Regions from separate parts of the Streptomyces sp. NPDC001889 genome, predicted to be linked through region 4. Evidence: riboswitches for the same ligand, from Rfam matches in the RefSeq annotation. Region 4 holds a riboswitch; each other region holds the start of a gene.
The links. A riboswitch is a leader RNA that binds a small molecule or an ion and turns the genes downstream of it on or off. The one in region 4 is predicted to bind cyclic di-AMP.

Region 1 (3,307 bases), on a different contig from region 4:
CCCAGTCGATGCCCTGCCGGGCGGCGCGTTCGGCCGCGATCTGGACACCGCGCGCCTCGGACCCCCCTGAGTGCCGGGCCTCGGCCTGGGCGACCGGGGCGGCTATCGCCCCGGCTATGAGCGCGCCCGCCATCAGAGTGCCGGTCGCGCCGAACACCGCTGTACGTCTCACCTGGAACTGCCTCTCTGTCATGGGTACTCCGCGATCCTCGCGGTTGACGTGCTACCGGCAACAGGCCGTACGGCTGTTTCTTTACCGAACCAATAACCGGTGAGCCGAGTACCGGTGAGCGGTACATCCCTCGGTGAACCCCCGGGAACGGACGAATCAGAGCGGTCGGCGGAACCTCGTCAACCGCCATACGGGTGACGGTCGAGCTACTCCTTTTGATGTACTCGTGGCCTCGGCGCCAACTACGGTCGAGTTGCGCATCACCGTGGCCAATCTCTCGGAATGCTCTATTCCGGCCCTGGTGCGGGCATGCTCGGGTGTCGAGGGCCGGACCGCCCGGAGGCCATGTCCACCTGAACGGACCAAGGGTGTTAAAACTCACATAACGCCGTTTCCGCTCGGAATTCCGCCATGTCGTGGGTCAAGATCCCTGGGACGACAAGCCCCCGTCACCTCGGCGGGGCGGTCCGAGCGGACGCCGAGTCCTGCCGCCGCTTCGGATGACTGGTCGATAGAAGTGCTTCGGCAGGAGTGGAGGACCCGAGCAGTACGGGGCAGCCGGAAAGTCCGGACGTCCCTCGGGGTGAAGCCGCGTCACGCGGCCGGGCACCTTCGTCCGCCCGAACCCGACAGGTCATCCTTCACAGGCGGCTGACGAAGGGTTGCGCATGACTGCGCAGACAAACGTCCCGTTTCTGATGAGCCGGGCGGGGGCCGTATCGGCCCTCACCCTCGCCGCCCTCGGCGGTTCGCTGCTCGTGCCGGGCGGCACGAGCGAGGCGCACGCCGCCACGTCCCACGCGGGCAAGGCGCTCAAGGTGGCGGCCTCCAAGAAGGGAGCGCCCTACCGGTACGGAGGAACGGGGCCGTCCCGCTTCGACTGCTCGGGGCTCACGCTCTACTCGTACAAGAGAGCGGGCAAGAAGCTGCCCCGCACCGCCCAGCAGCAGTACAACAAGACCAAGCGCGTGTCGGCCTCCGGGCGCAAGGCCGGGGACCTGGTGTTCTTCCACTCCGGCGGCTACGTCTACCACGTGGGCATCTACGCCGGTAAGGGAAAGATCTGGCACTCGCCCAAGAAGGGGTCCTGGGTGAAGCTGGACAAGATCTGGAGCAAGAGCGTCAAGTACGGCCGGGTGCGCTGACGGACCGGCAGTGAGCCCGTGCGGGCCGCCGGGTGGACCCCCGGCGGCCCGCCACCGGGCCCCGCCGCCCGGCCGGGGAGCCAGGTCGCGGCCACGACCTGGCCTCCCGCGCCGGACGCGGGAGCCCCGACGCCCGGCCTGCCGCGCAGGCCGGGTGCCGCTCAGCCGGACGTCCCGGCCGGCCACGGCAGGGCGATCCAGACCGTCTTCCCGCCCTCCCGGGTGGGTGTGACGCTGAGCCTGCCGCCGCTCTCCGCCGTGAGCGCGCGGACGATCACCATTCCCCGGCCGTTGTCCTGCCGCACGGCGGCGGGCAGCCGCTGGGGCCAGCGCGGGTGACTGTCGGTCACCCCGATGCGCAGCCTCTCGTCCCGCTCCAGCTCCAGGTCCACCGTGAAGGTGGGCGACTGGCCGAAGGTGTGCTGGACCGCATTGGTCACCAGCTCCGAGACGATCAGCCGGATCGTCTCCACGGCCGCGCCCCCGGCCGGCAGGCCCCACTCGGAGACGACGTCGGCGACGAATGTCCGTGCCACGGAGACCGAAGCGGGATCGCTCGGCAGGGTGACGGAGGCTTCCTGAAGGTCTGCCATGGCGACGCTGTCCCTTTCCCACCGCGGCCGGGCTCCGAACTCGAAGCGGAGGGATTGCGCGGGCGGCCACGGATTGCGCTGATCGCCAGAGTGCCACTCATCCCCTCCCCAGAAGGGGCGATCCCCCAAGATATGCATATATCTGTCGCTCGATGCGGTGAACTCTGCCACGAAGGACCGGATTTGGCGGCTCCACCCACTTGGATCGCGGGCGAACCGACAGCGTTCGACGGATCGACGGAAGGAAGTCCCGATGCGCCACGGTCCGGCGGTGCGCCGCCGCAGGCTCGGCGAGGAACTCCGCAGAGCGCGGGTGGCCGCCCGGCTCACCAGCCGCGGCGCGGCGGAACTGGCCGGCTGGCACCAGTCGAAGGTGAGCCGGATCGAGACCGGCGCCAGCGGGGTGAAGGCGGGCGATGTGCGGCTGCTGCTCGATCTGTACCGGGTCGCCGACCCCGGCCCCCGGCTGCTGCTGGAGGCCCTGGCGGACGCCGCGGACGGCGGCGGGGACGGCTGGTGGCACGCCTACCGGTCGCTGCTGCCCGCCGAGTACCGCGACTTCATCAGCCTGGAGTCGCAGGCGCGCGCCGTGCGCACGGTGGAGACCTCGGCGGTGCCGGGGCTGCTCCAGACCGCCGAGTACGCCCGGGCGGTGACCCGGGCGACGCTCGCGGATCTCCCCGACGCGACCGTCGACTCGCTCGCGGAGGTGCGGATCGCCCGCCAGGAGGTGCTGCGCGGCCCCAGGCCGCCCGCGCTGAGTGTGGTGCTCGACGAGGCGGTGCTGCGGCGCGAGGTGGGCGGCCCCGGGGTGATGCGGGCGCAACTGCGGGCGCTGGCCGCGGCGTCGGAGCTGCCCTGTGTACGGCTCCAGGTGGTGCCGTTCTCCGCCGGCGGATACGCGGGGCAGACGGGATCTTTCGTTATCTTCTCGTTTCCGAGCACCTCTGATCTGGATGTGGTCATTCTTGACCACTTGACGCGTAGCGTCTCGCTGGAGCGGGCAGAGGATCTCGCGGTGTACAGCGCCGCCTTCGCGACGATGCAGAGGCGCGCGCTCCCACCGGTCGAATCCCTGGATCTGATCGCCGCCCTGGCAGGCGGCGCCTAGGAGGGCCTCATGCGTGAACACCCCGTGCCCGAAGGTCTGGTGTGGCGGCGGAGCAGCCGCAGCACGGCGAAGAACAACTGCGTCGAGGCGGCCCTGCTGGCGCCGGACGGCATCCTGGCCGTACGGGACTCCAAGGACACGGGCCGGCGCCCGCTGCGCTTCTCCGCCCGTGCGTGGAGCCGCTTCCTCACCGCCATGGGAACCGAGAGCGTCAGCTGACCGGCGCGGCCCCGGCCACCGCCGCCACCGCCCGGGCGATCTGCTGATCGGTCAGATCCGCCCGGGC
Region 2 (3,307 bases), on a different contig from region 4:
CGCTCCCCGCTGACGTACGGCGAGCACATCATCGGGAGCCGCCGGGGCCACACCGGACACCAGCATCTGCCCTGGGTCGCCCTGGACGCCGGCGGCGCGGCGACCGAGGAGCACGGCGAGGTGTACGGCTGTGCGCTCGGCTGGTCCGGCTCCTGGCGGATCGCCGTCCACCGGCTGCCCGACGGACTGGTCCAGATCACCGGGGGCGCGGGCCACGACGACTCCGGACTGGTGCGGCTCGCCCCCGGCGAGTCCTATGTCTCGCCCGTCTTCGCCGGGCTCTGGAGCCGGGAGGGCTTCGGCGGGGCCAGCAGGGCCTGGCACCGCTGGCAGCTCGCCCGGGTGATCCCGGACGCGGCGGCCGAGCGGCCCGTCCTCTACAACTCCTGGGAGGCCACCGGCTTCGACATCTCCGAGCCGCAGCAGCGCGCCCTCGCCCGGCGGGCCGCCGCCCTCGGGGTCGAGCTCTTCGTGGTCGACGACGCCTGGTTCGGGCGGCGCACCAGCGACCGCGCCGGGCTCGGCGACTGGACGCCCAACCCCGACCGCTTCCCCGGCGGTCTCAAGCCGCTCGCCGACGAGGTGCGCGCGCGGGGGATGCGCTTCGGGATCTGGGTCGAGCCGGAGATGGTCAACCCCGACAGCGATCTCCACCGCGCCCACCCCGACTGGGTGCAGCACCGGCCCGGCCGGACCCGTACCGAGTACCGCCATCAGCTCGTCCTCAATGTCGCCCGCCGCGATGTCCGGGAGCATCTGTGGGAGCGGCTGCACGCGCTGCTCGACAGCGCGCCGATCGACTACGTGAAGTGGGACTTCAACCGCTGCTTCACCGACCCCGGCTGGCCGGGCGACCCCTATCCGCAGCGGCTGTGGGTGGAGCACGTCCAGGGGCTGTACGGACTCCTGGACCGGCTGCGGGCCGCCCACCCCGGGGTGGACTTCGAGTCCTGCTCGGGCGGCGGCGGCCGGATCGACCTCGGGATTCTCTCCCGTACGGATCAGGTGTGGACCTCCGACAACACCGATCCGCTGGACCGGCTCGCCATCCAGCACGGCCTGAGCCAGCTCCATCCGGCGCGGGTGATGGCCGCCTGGGTCACCGACAGTCCGAACACCCAGCTCAACGGCCGGCGCAGCTCGCTCCGCTTCCGCTTCGTCAGTGCCATGGCCGGGGTGCTGGGCATCGGCGGCGACCTCACCGAGTGGAGCGAGGAGGAACTCGCCGAGGCGCGCGGCTGGATCGCTCTCTACAAGGAGATACGGCCACTGGTGCAGCACGGCGACCTCCACCGGCTCCGCCCGCCCGGCGGCGGACTGAGCGCGGTGCAGTATCTGCGCGGCGACGAGACCGTCGTCCTCGCCTGGCTCCCGTCGCAGCACTACGGCGAACGGCCGCCGAGGCTCCGGCTGCGCGGCCTCGATCCGGCCGGCCGGTACGAGTGCCGGGACACCGGCGCCGTGCACCGGGGGGCGGTGCTGCTGCACCACGGGCTGCACACCGGGCTCTCGGGTGACCTCGACGCCGCGGTCTTCCGGCTCCACTGTCTCTAATCAGCGCATCTGGGTCGTTATCGCTCAATTAGCTGTTTCGCCATAACCTGCCCCGGCTGCGGCGGAGATGGGGTGCGGTCGGTGAGCAGGATCATAGTGGTGACGGTCCGTGCCGGTGCGGCGGAGGACAACGCCGACGCCGGGGCGGGAGTTGGGGGAGCGCGCTCCACGCAGGGTGACCGGAATCCCCGGGAGCGGGGCCGCAGGACCCCCGGCCGTGAAGCGGAGCAGCTTGTTCCGGTCCGCTCGGCTCATCTACGGTCACGGCCATCCGGGCGGACCGCCTAATCCTGCCGCCGGCCGGACTCCCATCGGACGTCGATTCGTGGCAGGAGCGGGGGACCCAGGCAGTACGCCGTTCCGGCTCGCCGGACGGCTCGGGGTGAAGCCGCGCAGAGCGCGGCCGGGCATCTCCAGCCCGAACCCGACAGCTCACCTCGCAGGCGCCGGAGAGGAATGCGCCATGCCCGCAAAGGGTAAGCACCGCCGCCCCAGGAACAACCCGCTCACCCGTGGTTTCGTCGCCGCCGGCACCGGCGGGGCCGCCTTGGCCCTCCCGCTGATGGGGGCGACCGGCGCCCACGCGGCCGAGCGGTCGGCCCCGGCCGCCGCCCCCGCCGTGGCCCCGGTGAAGGCCGCCCAGGCCCAGGCCCAGACCCAGGCTCAGGCCCCGGCGGCCCCCGCCTCCGCCACGTACCGCGTCGTCGCCGGCGACCATCTGACCGCGATCGCCGACGAGCACCGGGTCGACGGCGGCTGGCAGGGGCTGTACGAGAAGAACCGCGACACCATCGGCGACGATCCCTCGATGATCCACCCGGGTCTCGAACTCGCCATCGGCGGCGCGTCCGAGGCGCGCGCCGACCGCTCCGGAGGCCGGGAGTCCGCCCCGGCCGCCGCCCCGGAGAAGACCCCGGGCACCGGCTCCGGCGGCAAGGGCCCGGCCGGTGCCGCGGCCCCCCAGCCGGAGCCCGCCCCCGCCGCCGAGCAGCCGGCCCCGGAGCAGCCCGCCGGGGAGGCCCAGGGCTCCTCCTCCGGCTACACCAGCCCGGTCGCGTCCGGCGGTGTCACCACCTCCTACCGCGCGACCGGCTCGATGTGGTCCAGCGGCTACCACACCGGTGTCGACTTCGCGGCGCCCACCGGCACCTCCGTCCGCTCCGTCGGTCCGGGCACCGTCGTCTCCGCCGGCTGGAGCGGCGCGTACGGCAACGAGGTCGTCGTCCAGCACACCGACGGCACCTACGGGCAGTACGCCCACCTCTCCTCCCTCTCCGTCTCCGCGGGGCAGAGCGTGAGCGGCGGCACCCAGCTCGGCCTCTCGGGCTCCACCGGCAACTCCAGCGGCCCGCACCTGCACTTCGAGATCCGCACCACCGCCTCCTACGGCTCGGACATCGACCCGGTGGCGTATCTCCGCCAGCACGGCGTCTCCCTCTGAGGCGACCGGCAAACCGCCCAGAACGCTCGAATCCCCCCGTACCGCTCGACGGTGCGGGGGGATTCGGCGGTATTCCCCACCGCGTGATATTCCCCGGTGGTAAAGATCACCCGCCGTCAACCCCTCCTTACGGTCGCGTAGGTCACATCCACGGGTTCAAGATGAGTTCTTGTGGCAGACGATTCGAGCACAGACAACCAGGGCGGAATCGGGTCGTACGCGGCTATCGGTGACAGCTTCACCGAGGGAGTCGGAGACCCCGGACCGGACGGGTCCTTCGTCGGCTGGGCGGACCGCTTCGCGGTGCTGCTC
Region 3 (3,307 bases), on a different contig from region 4:
CCGCATGCTCTCCGGGAATGGTCGACATCGCCGACCCCGTCAGGCTCCGGCTCTCGTTGTCGCGGCAGGGGTGACGGGATCGGCCATCGCGATTCCGCTCCTCGGCGCGGGCTCCGCGACCGCGGCCGAGACCACCACGTGGGACCGGGTCGCGGAGTGCGAGAGCGGCGGCATCTGGAGCGCCGACACCGGCAACGGCTACTACGGCGGACTCCAGTTCTCCCAGCGGACCTGGGAGGCCTTCGGCGGTACGGAGTACGCCTCCCGCGCCGATCTCGCCAGCCGCTCCCAGCAGATAGCCGTGGCCGAAAAGGTGCTCGCGGCCGAGGGCGCCAAGGCTTGGTCCGCCTGTGCCGCGATGGCCGGGCTCATCCCCGGCGGCAAGGACGGCGCGGAGAAGGACGGCGCGACGGCCTCGCCGTCCCCCGAGCCCTCCGCGAGCGCGTCCGAACCGTCCGGGCGCTCCGGCGGGAAGTCCGGCACCCCCGAGCCCGGACAGACCCAGGGCGTGGGCTCCGGCGCCGACAGATCCGCCGGTACGGGTCCGGGGGCCGGCGGCCCCGCCAAGAGCGCCGCCCCGGAGAAGAAGGCGGAGAAGGGCGCGGAGCAGGACGCCGGCTCCGGTTCCGCGGGCAAGGGCAGGCACCGGGGCGAGGCCGCCGAGGAGAAGCGGGCCGAGGCGGGCCGGCCCGGCACGGGCGAATCCACCGGGACCGGGACCGGAACCACCGGGCCCGGCGCCACTCCGCCGGACAAGCTCGACCATGAGCCCAAAACGGGTGATTCACCCGCTTCGGAGGAGACGGCGAAGGGGCGGGAGGCCGATCCCGGCCACATCTCGCGCGGTGACGGCTCCGCCCGGGACGGGATCGCCGCCCCGGGTGCCGGTGAGGGCGGGGAGGCGGCCGACGGCGCCGGGGCGGACGCCCCGGACGGCGCCTACACCGTGCGCCCCGGCGACAGCCTCTGGGCCATCGCCCAGGCGCGGAAGCTGGAGGGCGGCTGGAACGCCCTGTACGAGGGGAACCGCGAGGCCGTCGGCGACGACCCGGACCTGATCCACCCCGGCCAGAGCCTCGACCTCACGGCGGAACGCGGGTAGTTAGGGCTCCTTTGTCCGGGTCTGGGGAAATGAGACAAGGGTCTCTTCGTCCCAACTCCTCAACCCGGCCAACCGGAATCACGCATTCCATGCCCGACCTGCGAAAACGTCTCCTTCCGGAGTGGCAGGATGGGCGATTTCTCCCCGATGTTCTCTCTTGGACATCGGGGAGAGCTGTGTCTACGGTCTGAACCGCTCGCCACCGCGGGCACCAACGACCGTCACGCCGAATCCTGCCGCCGGTCGGGGGGAACAGTCGACGCGAGAGCGCCGAAGGCAGGAGCGGGGGACCCAAGGTAAGTGCCGGGCCCCGGCCGCTGAGGACAGCGGCCGGTACCGGCTAGGGGTGAAGCCGCGCGCTAGGACGCGCGGCCGGGCAACTCATCTGGCCCGAACCCGACAGCTCACCTCGTAGGCGTCGGTGAGGAGTAACTCCATGCTGTTTTCCGGCAAGGGCAAGCACCGCCGCCCCTCCAAGGCCACCCGTATCGTCACGCTCGCCGGTGTGACCGGTGCCGCTGTCGCGGCCCCGCTGATCGGCGCCTCCTCCGCCTCCGCCGCGACCGCGGCCGAGTGGGACAAGGTCGCCCAGTGCGAGTCCGGCGGCAACTGGTCCATCAACACCGGCAACGGTTACTACGGCGGCCTCCAGTTCTCGGCCTCCACCTGGGCCGCGTACGGCGGTACCGCCTTCGCCCCCACCGCCGACCAGGCCAGCAAGGCGCAGCAGATCCAGACCGCCGAGAAGGTCCTCGCGGGCCAGGGCAAGGGTGCCTGGCCGAGCTGTGGCGTGGGCCTCTCCAACGCCTCGTACACCGGTGGCGGCTCGGACTCGGGCACCACCCAGAAGGCCGCGCCGAAGGCCGAGCAGCCCAAGGCCGCGACCCCGGCGCCGCGGCAGCAGACCCAGGAGCCGCAGCGCTCCGAGGTCCCGACGACCCGCTCCGAGCGCCCGTCGGCCGCCCCGGCCCCGCAGCAGCAGCAGTCGGCGCCGGCCGCGAAGCCGCAGGGCTTCCAGAAGGGCGACGGCGAGTACAAGGTCAAGACCGGCGACACCCTGAGCATCATCGCCGACGCCGAGAAGGTCGACGGCGGCTGGGAGAAGCTCTACGAGCTGAACAAGGACATCGTCAGTGACGCCGATGTCATCTACCCGGGCCAGCAGCTCGACCTGAGCTGACCCGAGGCGGGCTCCCCCGGCTCCGGGAGCCGGCCCCCCGGCCGCACCCCCCTCCGGGGGCCGGCCCCCGATGGACCACCCCGGTCCGGCGCGCTTCCCCCCGATCGCGCCGGACCGGGGTTTCCTCTGTCCCCTCTCCTCTCCTCTTTCTCTCCTCTCCTCTTTCTTTTCTCTCCCCTTGTCTGTCGCGATCCGGCCGGGCGGTTCTGTTACCGATCGGTAGGTTCGTCCCAGGGGGCGGGCATCCGACGGACGACACCCGGCCGCCGGTTAGGCTCTTGTCGCAAGGCCAATGAGACCCTGCACATCACGCGTCACATCCCAGAAGGAGATGCTCGTGCCGTCCATCGACGTCGTCGTAGCCCGGGAAATCCTGGACTCCCGAGGCAATCCCACGGTCGAGGTCGAGGTTGGCCTCGACGACGGCAGCACCGGCCGTGCTGCTGTCCCGTCCGGCGCCTCCACCGGTGCCTTCGAAGCCCTTGAGCTTCGCGACGGCGACCAGAACCGTTACCAGGGCAAGGGTGTCGAGAAGGCCGTCCTCGCCGTCATCGAGCAGATCGGCCCCGAGCTGGTCGGCTACGACGCCACCGAGCAGCGCCTGATCGACCAGGCCATGTTCGACCTGGACGCCACCCCGGACAAGTCCTCGCTCGGCGCCAACGCCATCCTCGGCGTCTCGCTCGCCGTGGCGCACGCCGCCTCCGAGGCGTCCGACCTGCCGCTCTTCCGCTACCTCGGCGGCCCGAACGCGCACCTGCTGCCCGTTCCGATGATGAACATCCTGAACGGCGGCTCGCACGCCGACTCCAATGTGGACATCCAGGAATTCATGATCGCCCCGATCGGCGCGGAGTCCTTCTCCGAGGCGCTGCGCTGGGGCACCGAGGTCTACCACACCCTCAAGAAGGTCCTGAAGCAGAAGGGCCTCTCCACCGGCCTCGGCGACGAGGGCGGCTTCGCGCCGAACCTCGACTCCAACCGCGCCGCGCTGGACCTGATCCTTGAGGCCATCAAGGAAGCCG
Region 4 (3,307 bases):
AAGGCCGTGGCCATCGCGCTGATCTTCTTCTTCCGCCGCCGGGAGTTCACCGGAATCGTGGACGGCGTGGTGATCGCCGGCTTCACCGCCACCGGTTTCGCCTTCACCGAGAACATCCTCTACCTCGGCACGGCGTTCGGTGAGGACCGGGAGCTGGGCCAGTCGGGCCTGGAGTCGGTGACCGCCGCGACCTTCTTCGTCCGTATCGTCATGTCGCCGTTCGCCCACCCCCTCTTCACCGTGCTGACCGGCATCGGCTTCGGGGCCGCCGCCCTGGCCGCCCGCCACCGCCGGTTCCGCAGGACCGCGCTGCCGCTGCTCGGGCTGCTGCTGTCGATGGCCGTGCACGCGCTGTGGAACGGCTCGGCGTCGTATCTCGGCCCCTGGGGCTTCTACGCGGTGTACGGGGCGTTCATGGTTCCCGCGTTCGCGCTGCTGACCTGGCTGGTGATCTGGACCCGGCAGCGGGAGCTGCGCACGATAGCGTCCGAACTGCCCGCCTACGCGGCGGCCGGCTGGCTCGCCCCGGCGGAGCCGCCGGCGCTGTCGTCGATGAAGGCCCGCGCCCTGGCCCGTGATGTGGCCCGGCGCACGGGAGGTCCGGCGGCGGCGCACACGGTGTCGGAGTACCAGCGGTTCGCCACCTCGCTGGCGTTTCTGCGCCACCGGGCCGGCCGGGGCGCGGCGGGCCCGGACTTCGTCGCCCGGGAGCAGGAGCTGCTCCACCACATGTGGCAGCGGAAGGACGCGGCGTCCCCGGCGCTGATCCACGCGGCGCGGGCGACCGGCCGGGTCCGGGTGCCGCCGCCGTACCGGGACTACGAGGGGTACAACCCGTACCGCCGCTGAGTCCGCCCGGGAAAGACCGGCAGCCCTGGCATGGGGGGTGGATGCCAGGGCTGCCGGGGTTCCGCGGCCGGTGAGGGGGACCCCTCAGGGAGCCGTCAGGGGTTGAGGTTCTTGCTGCGCAGCCAGGCCATCGGGTCCATGGCGGAACCGCCCGGGGTCATGACCTCCAGGTGGAGGTGGTCGCCGGAGGAGTTGCCGGTGGAGCCGACCCGGCCGATGGTCTCGCCGGTGGAGACCTGCTGGCCCGCGCCCACGGTCATCGAGGAGAGGTGCGCGTACGACACCTCGGTGCCGTCGGAGAGCTGCAGCACGATGCGGTAGCCGTACGAGCCGGACCAGCCGGCCGACTTGACGGTGCCGCCGCCCACGGCCTTGACCGGGGTGCCGGCCGGGGCCGCGAAGTCGAGGCCGGTGTGCTGGCCCGAGGACCACATGGAGCCGGACTGACCGTAGGTGGCGGTGATCGTGTACGAGGAGGTCGGCAGGGCGTAGCTGCCGGCGAGCTGCGCGGCGCGCTTGGCCTCGGCCTCGGCCGCCGCCTTCTCCTTGGCCTTCTGCTCGGCCCTCTCCTTGGCCTCGGCCTCGGCCTTCTCCTTGGCCTTCCGCTCCGCCTCGCGCTCGGCCTCGGCCTTGGCCTCGGCTTCCTTCTCCGCCTTCTCGGCCGCCGCGGCGGCCTTCTCGGCGGCGTCGCGCTCGGCGGCGGCCCGCGCTGCCTCGGCGGCACCGGCCTGCTGGTCCTCGGCCTGCTCCAGGATGCGGGAGCGCAGGGCCTCGGCCGCGGTGGGCTGGGCCTCCTGGGCGGCGAGGCCCATGGTCTCGTACTCGGCGGTCCGCTCGCGGTCCGCCTCGGCGCCGTCCGCGGCGTCCTCGGACATGAAAGCGCCGACGCCGGGAAGAGAGTCGACGTCGGGGAGGGATATCGCGATGGCGGGTTTGTTCTGCGCGGTGGCGATGCCACCGGCGCCGACGGCGGCGATCACACCGACACCGAGAACGGTGGAGCTGCGGGCGAATCCACCGCGCTGCTTCATCACACGGTGGCGGTGCCGGCCGCGCACCGGGCGGACGGTCTCCGCGGTGGGGTTCCACTCACCGACGGACCGCTCGGCCCCGTCCTCGCTGAAGACCGCAGTCGTGTAAGGCGATTCCGGGGCAGGCCTGTTTGACGCCACTGAGGCGTACTCCTTTCCTTCCTTATCGCCTACCGGGTTAGCTGACGGGTTCGGAGCAGGAAGGTCTCCTACGGGCAGCGCTCACCGCGAACTGAACGGTGGACGATGTCCGATTCACCCCAATGGGTGGTTCCCCGGTTCCCTTGCGGGATTCGGCGCACGCGCGCGGCGCCACCCTGACGGCGGCTGGGACGACCGCGCTGCGTTATCGAACGTTAATAGACACGCGGTCCGGATTCCAAGTTGTTCCGAGTGATCTTTAAACTCTTTGCCATGGACTTAACGGGACACAAGCAGCCGGATTCGGGCGACCTGAGCGGCAGTCAGCCTCCGCGCCGAAACTGACGGTATATCAATTGTTATCAGTCGTTGTCGGAGGGGTGACCTCTGATTACGCACCGTGGGAAGGGCGGCCCGACCGGTTCCCGCCATCGCCGGCGCCATCGCCGCCGCCGGACACCGGACCGGGTTCGGGACCGGGTTCGGGGGCCGTCGCCGGGCTGGTCAGCGCGAGCAGGGCCATGTCGTCCGTGGCGCCCCCGCCCGTGTGCCGCCGCACATCGTCCAGTACCGCGTCCAGCAGCTCCCCCGGCCCCGTGAAGATCCGGCCCCGCAGGCGCGCGGCCGGGTCGTAGAACACCCCGTGCGCGTCACGCGCCTCGGAGACCCCGTCGGTGTAGAGGAGCAGCGTGGCGCCGGGCGGCAGCGGGTACTCGTCCGCCCGGTCCGGCCGGGGCTCCAGCTCGCCCATGGAGAGCGGGAGGGCGTGCTCGCGGGGTTCGAGCGGGCCGAGCCCCCCGTCCCCGTACAGCATCAGCGGGGCCGGGTGGCCCCGGTTCACCAGCCGTACGACGCCGCCGGAGCGCGGGATCTCGCCGAGGACGGCGGTGGTGAACGCCTCGACGGCGTCCAGCGTCTCGCGCCGGCCGGCCTCGCGGTTCAGCGCCCGCTCCAGCCGGCCGGTGACCCGCTCCAGCGATGTCTCCTGCTCGGCGGCCTCCCGGAAGGCGCCGATGGCGACAGCGACCGCCTCCACCGCGCCGAGCCCCTTGCCCCGGACATCGCCCAGCACCAGCCGTACGCCGTGCGGGGTGTCCTGGACGGCGAAGAGGTCGCCGCCGATGAAGGCGTCCGCGACGGCCGCCTCGTAGCGCGCGGCGACCCGGAACCCGCCGATCCGCTCGGCGGGGGTGGGCAGCACGGCCCGCATGGCGGTCTCGGCGACGACCCGCGCCGAGGCCAGCCGCTCGTTGCCGCGCCGGATGACCCGGTTGATGAGCAGCGCC

Region 1: another riboswitch for cyclic di-AMP. It lies ahead of ACWCRA_RS26695 (C40 family peptidase); the one in region 4 lies ahead of ACWCRA_RS11565 (M23 family metallopeptidase).
Region 2: another riboswitch for cyclic di-AMP. It lies ahead of ACWCRA_RS29455 (M23 family metallopeptidase); the one in region 4 lies ahead of ACWCRA_RS11565 (M23 family metallopeptidase).
Region 3: another riboswitch for cyclic di-AMP. It lies ahead of ACWCRA_RS25155 (transglycosylase family protein); the one in region 4 lies ahead of ACWCRA_RS11565 (M23 family metallopeptidase).

What each region holds. Positions count from the first base shown of each region.
Region 1 is NZ_JBSFER010000024.1:78,101-81,407, reverse strand. Features, by position in the region: gene ACWCRA_RS26700 (alpha/beta hydrolase) at 1-193, opposite strand, end outside; cyclic di-AMP (ydaO/yuaA leader) riboswitch at 681-837, shown strand; gene ACWCRA_RS26695 (C40 family peptidase) at 841-1,317, shown strand; gene ACWCRA_RS26690 (ATP-binding protein) at 1,479-1,910, opposite strand; gene ACWCRA_RS26685 (helix-turn-helix domain-containing protein) at 2,164-3,021, shown strand; gene ACWCRA_RS26680 (DUF397 domain-containing protein) at 3,031-3,240, shown strand; gene ACWCRA_RS26675 (8-amino-7-oxononanoate synthase) at 3,233-3,307, opposite strand, start outside.
Region 2 is NZ_JBSFER010000028.1:91,175-94,481, forward strand. Features, by position in the region: gene ACWCRA_RS29450 (alpha-galactosidase) at 1-1,554, shown strand, start outside; cyclic di-AMP (ydaO/yuaA leader) riboswitch at 1,861-2,013, shown strand; gene ACWCRA_RS29455 (M23 family metallopeptidase) at 2,018-2,995, shown strand; gene ACWCRA_RS29460 (SGNH/GDSL hydrolase family protein) at 3,167-3,307, shown strand, end outside.
Region 3 is NZ_JBSFER010000022.1:52,764-56,070, forward strand. Features, by position in the region: gene ACWCRA_RS25150 (transglycosylase family protein) at 71-1,102, shown strand; cyclic di-AMP (ydaO/yuaA leader) riboswitch at 1,361-1,535, shown strand; gene ACWCRA_RS25155 (transglycosylase family protein) at 1,539-2,282, shown strand; gene eno (phosphopyruvate hydratase) at 2,614-3,307, shown strand, end outside.
Region 4 is NZ_JBSFER010000008.1:267,333-270,639, reverse strand. Features, by position in the region: gene ACWCRA_RS11570 (PrsW family intramembrane metalloprotease) at 1-849, shown strand, start outside; gene ACWCRA_RS11565 (M23 family metallopeptidase) at 945-2,021, opposite strand; cyclic di-AMP (ydaO/yuaA leader) riboswitch at 2,033-2,189, opposite strand; gene ACWCRA_RS11560 (PP2C family protein-serine/threonine phosphatase) at 2,413-3,307, opposite strand, start outside.